DNA from 2 places in the Lysinibacillus sp. NPDC093190 genome. Region 2 is predicted to be linked to the other one. Evidence: a T-box and tRNA genes for the amino acid it is inferred to sense, from the RefSeq annotation. Region 2 holds a T-box; the other holds one or more tRNA genes.

Region 1 (2,432 bases), on a different contig from region 2:
TTAACATGCCTGCCTGTCACGCAGGAGATCGCCGGTTCGATCCCGGTCGGGACCGCCATTTTTATGCCGGTGTAGCTCAGTTGGTAGAGCAACTGACTTGTAATCAGTAGGTCGTGGGTTCGACTCCTATCGCCGGCATCATCCCATGGAGGGGTAGCGAAGAGGCTAAACGCGGCGGACTGTAAATCCGCTCCTTAGGGTTCGGCGGTTCGAATCCGTCCCCCTCCACCATTTTAGGGGCATAGTTCAACGGTAGAATAGAGGTCTCCAAAACCTTTGGTGTGGGTTCGATTCCTACTGCCCCTGCCAGGTTTCGAGGTACTCGTTATCAAACACTGCTGTGATTACATATAGTGGCGATTGTGGCGAAGTGGTTAACGCACCGGATTGTGGTTCCGGCATTCGTGGGTTCGATTCCCATCAGTCGCCCCATTTAATAATTGGGGTATAGCCAAGCGGTAAGGCAACGGATTTTGATTCCGTCATGCCTAGGTTCGAATCCTAGTACCCCAGCCATTCATTTCTTAATATGAGCCATTAGCTCAGTTGGTAGAGCATCTGACTTTTAATCAGAGGGTCGAAGGTTCGAGTCCTTCATGGCTCATCATGTTTTTATAAAAATTATGCGCCCGTAGCTCAATTGGATAGAGCGTCTGACTACGGATCAGAAGGTTATGGGTTCGACTCCTGTCGGGCGCGCCAAAAAAGCCTAATAGTATCGGAATGTAGCTCAGCTTGGTAGAGCACTTGGTTTGGGACCAAGGGGTCGTAGGTTCGAATCCTGTCATTCCGACCATCTTTCCTGATTGTTGGGGCCTTAGCTCAGCTGGGAGAGCGCCTGCCTTGCACGCAGGAGGTCAGCGGTTCGATCCCGCTAGGCTCCACCATTTATATAATTTCCGGAGGTATACCCAAGTCTGGCTGAAGGGATCGGTCTTGAAAACCGACAGGCGGGTAACACCGCGCGGGGGTTCGAATCCCTCTACCTCCTCCATTTTTCCGGGTCAGTAGCTCAGTTGGTAGAGCATTAGATTGAAGCTCTAAGTGTCGGCGGTTCGATTCCGTCCTGACCCACCATCTGCGGGTGTAGTTTAATGGTAAAACCTCAGCCTTCCAAGCTGATGTCGTGAGTTCGATTCTCATCACCCGCTCCAAAAAATAATGGGCCTATAGCTCAGCTGGTTAGAGCGCACGCCTGATAAGCGTGAGGTCGATGGTTCGAGTCCATTTAGGCCCACCATTATTCCGAAGTAGCTCAGTTGGTAGTAGCACCTGACTGTTAATCAGGTTGTCGCAGGTTCGAGTCCTGCCTTCGGAGCCACGGCCCGTTGGTCAAGTGGTTAAGACACCGCCCTTTCACGGCGGTAACACGGGTTCGAATCCCGTACGGGTCATCAAGCATGTTGCACATTCGTGCAACATGCTTTTTTGTATGCTTTGAAAACCCCCTGCTGTGCAGGGGGTTCCGGAAAGCTTTTAGCTATGGACAACAAAAAAGCTCCAATCGTACAGTCAAGTCAGGTCTGGTTAACCGACTTCGTACGAAAGGAGCCTCCAAAAATGGATAATAAAAGTTTAGCACATACAACATGGAATTGTAAGTATCACATCGTGTTTGCCCCAAAGTATAGAAGACAAATTATTTATGGTCAAATTAAAGTCGATGTAGGAAGAATATTACGCCAATTATGTGAAAGAAAAGGTGTAGAAATCATAGAGGCAACAGCATGTCCAGATCATATTCATATGTTGGTAAGCATTCCACCAAAATTAAGTGTATCTGCGTTTATGGGCTATTTAAAAGGGAAGAGCAGTTTAATGATTTTCGATCGACATGCGAATTTAAAGTATAAATATGGTAACCGTCAATTCTGGTGTCGAGGATACTATGTGGATACAGTCGGTCGGAATAAGAAAAAGATACAGGAGTATATAAAAAATCAATTACAGGAAGATATCCTGCAAGATCAAATGACAAAGAAAGAATTCATAGACCCGTTCACAGGAGAAGAAATTAAGAGAAAGAAAAAATAAGTAAGCCGCTTTAGCGGTTTGTGTGGAAACGGAGTGCGGTTGGCAGACCTTTCAGAATGTCTTTAGACATGGGCCAGTCCCCCCAGCGTTTTACGCGCAGAGCAAACCACCAGTTATACTGGTGGTTCTGATTTATGCCAACTAAACTGACAAACAAAGGTCACCATTCGTTAAGGAAATTTTATTTCTAATGCACATGTAATAACGTCTGCTCCTAAATACTGCGAAGGTAGTGACAATGATAAACAAAATTGCAAATGTGACTGAAAGTGTCTCGTGTATTACCTACTTCGAAATAAAAGAACGTTATAATAGCAAGTCTATACTCAATAGTTTTTTCCTCTGTAACTTCCTCTAATTTTTATAATGTCTACTCAAAATAGGAACCCTAATCCATA
Region 2 (2,432 bases):
TGAAGTAAATGAATTTTTAGATCAAATTATTAAAGACTATGAAATTTTGTTACGTGAAAAAAAGGAAGTAGACAGACAATTAGAAATTTCTTTAGAGCAAGCAAGACATTTTAACTCATTAGAGGAAACGTTACAAAAATCAATTGTTGTTGCACAAGAGGCAGCTGACGAAGTGCGAAGAAATTCCCAAAAAGAGGCTAAACTCATTGTAAAGGAAGCAGAAAAAAATGCTGATCGTATCATCAATGAGGCTTTAACAAAGGCTCGAAAAGTGACAATTGAAATTGATGAGCTGAAAAAGCAATCAAAGGTATTCCGTAATCGTTTTAAAATGCTTGTAGAGGCACAGCTGGATTTATTAAATGCAGACGATTGGGACCATTTGCTACAATATGATATTGACCTTACTGAAATCCAAACATCTGTTGAAGAAGCACAGGAAGCCGATCAAGTTTAATCGCTATTATGTAGACATTGGAACGCAATAAGTGAAGCTTGACGTGATTGTTTGATTTTCATATACTATGGTAATAGTAATTATTTTGAACACATATGCAAACAGGCAGAGACGAAGACAGTATTTGTTAGGCGTAGTTAAGCGATTTGGGGATAGTGTGAGCCCAAACAAGCAAATAACAATGAACATCACTTCGGAGCTAAATAACTGAATGAAGTAAGTTATTTCGTGACGCACAACGTTAACGTGCTTTAAGTGGTAGTACATTTTTGTGCTACAATTAGGGTGGTACCGCGAGTATAAGCTTCTCGTCCCTTTTTGGGATTGAGAGGCTTTTTTATGTTCAAATGGCGGAAGACTTCCGTTTCTATTCGTGTGAAATGGATAAATTCTATGATTGAACTACTTCCGTTATTAAAACGTGTTGATTTTGCTAATAACTAGAACTCGAGGGTGGTGACTCCTCGGGGATTAGCGTCTCATCGGACGCCCCCCAGGAAAGCGCTCAGTTGCAACCCTACGTTATGGTGATAAGCCTAATAACTGTCTTATGTGAATGTGCGCCTAAGTGCATATGTTCTTTGTTTGTAAAATAAAGGAGGAATTGAAAAAATGGTTGAGTATAAAGATACTTTATTAATGCCAAAAACAGATTTCCCAATGCGTGGAAACTTACCGGCAAATGAACCGAAGATGCAAGAAAAATGGAATGAAATGGACATTAATAAATTACAGATGGAGCGTACAGAAGGACGCCCTGAGTATGTGTTACACGATGGCCCTCCATATGCAAATGGTGATATCCATATCGGCCATGCTTTAAATAAAGTGCTGAAAGATATGATTACTCGTCATCGCTCTATGACTGGCTACCATGTAAACTATATTCCGGGTTGGGATACACATGGTTTACCAATTGAGCAAGCACTTACGAACAAAGGTGTAAAGCGCAAAGAAATGTCTGTTGCTGAATTCCGTAAATTATGTGAAGAGTATGCTTACGAGCAAATCGACAACCAACGTACTCAATTCCGCCGTTTAGGTGTTCGTGGTGATTGGGAAAATCCATATATTACATTAAAACCTGAATTTGAAGCACGCCAAATTGAAGTATTCGGAAAGATGGCTGAAAAAGGCTATATTTATAAAGGTTTAAAACCAGTTTACTGGTCTCCATCATCTGAATCTGCACTTGCAGAAGCAGAGATTGAATATAAAGATATTAAATCACCTTCTATTTATGTGAGCTTTGCGATTAAAGATGCTAAAGATGTTGTCCCAGCAGATACTAAAATTATCATTTGGACAACAACTCCTTGGACAATTCCAGCAAACTTAGGGATTTCTGTAAACCCTGAATTTATCTATGTGGTTGTTGCAGTTGCCGATAAAAAATTCATCGTTGCAAAAGAATTATTAGAAACAGTTGCTAACGAACTTGAATGGGAATCGTATGAAGTTGTTCAAGAAGTTAAAGGTGAAGCATTAGATCGAATTGTTGCACAGCATCCATTCTATGACCGTGAATCTCTTGTGATGGTTGGAGAGCACGTAACTGCTGAAGCGGGAACTGGCTGTGTTCATACAGCACCAGGACACGGGGAAGATGACTATCATATTAGTAAGCAGTATGGTCTACCAATTCTTAGCCCTGTTGATAATAGCGGCTGCTATACAGATGAAGCACCTGGTTTTGAAGGTGTATTCTACAATGATGCAAACAAATTAATCACAGAAAAATTAAAAGAAGTAGGCGCATTAGAAAAGCTTAACTTCTTTACACACTCTTATCCACATGACTGGCGTACGAAAAAACCAGTTATTTATCGTGCAACACCACAATGGTTTGCGTCAATAGATGCATTCCGTGATGAGTTACTAGACGCAGTAAAATCAACGACATTTACACCTGCTTGGGGTGAAACTCGTCTTTATAATATGATTCGTGACCGTGGAGACTGGGTAATTTCACGTC

The links. A T-box is a leader RNA that pairs with one kind of tRNA and senses whether it is charged. The one in region 2 lies ahead of ileS (isoleucine--tRNA ligase), so its partner is inferred to be a tRNA-Ile.
Region 1: it has a tRNA-Ile gene. The T-box ahead of ileS (isoleucine--tRNA ligase) is inferred to sense a tRNA for this amino acid. The anticodon was not compared.

What each region holds. Positions count from the first base shown of each region.
Region 1 is NZ_JBNNVG010000032.1:54,443-56,874, reverse strand. It holds tRNA gene ACQKOF_RS20830 (tRNA-Asp) at 1-58, shown strand, start outside; tRNA gene ACQKOF_RS20825 (tRNA-Thr) at 66-138, shown strand; tRNA gene ACQKOF_RS20820 (tRNA-Tyr) at 148-231, shown strand; tRNA gene ACQKOF_RS20815 (tRNA-Trp) at 236-309, shown strand; tRNA gene ACQKOF_RS20810 (tRNA-His) at 357-432, shown strand; tRNA gene ACQKOF_RS20805 (tRNA-Gln) at 442-516, shown strand; tRNA gene ACQKOF_RS20800 (tRNA-Lys) at 532-604, shown strand; tRNA gene ACQKOF_RS20795 (tRNA-Arg) at 626-702, shown strand; tRNA gene ACQKOF_RS20790 (tRNA-Pro) at 720-796, shown strand; tRNA gene ACQKOF_RS20785 (tRNA-Ala) at 812-887, shown strand; tRNA gene ACQKOF_RS20780 (tRNA-Ser) at 902-994, shown strand; tRNA gene ACQKOF_RS20775 (tRNA-Phe) at 1,002-1,077, shown strand; tRNA gene ACQKOF_RS20770 (tRNA-Gly) at 1,081-1,154, shown strand; tRNA gene ACQKOF_RS20765 (tRNA-Ile) at 1,164-1,240, shown strand; tRNA gene ACQKOF_RS20760 (tRNA-Asn) at 1,245-1,321, shown strand; tRNA gene ACQKOF_RS20755 (tRNA-Glu) at 1,323-1,394, shown strand; gene tnpA (IS200/IS605 family transposase) at 1,561-2,034, shown strand.
Region 2 is NZ_JBNNVG010000001.1:121,828-124,259, forward strand. It holds gene ACQKOF_RS00615 (DivIVA domain-containing protein) at 1-457, shown strand, start outside; T-box leader at 557-776, shown strand; gene ileS (isoleucine--tRNA ligase) at 1,070-2,432, shown strand, end outside.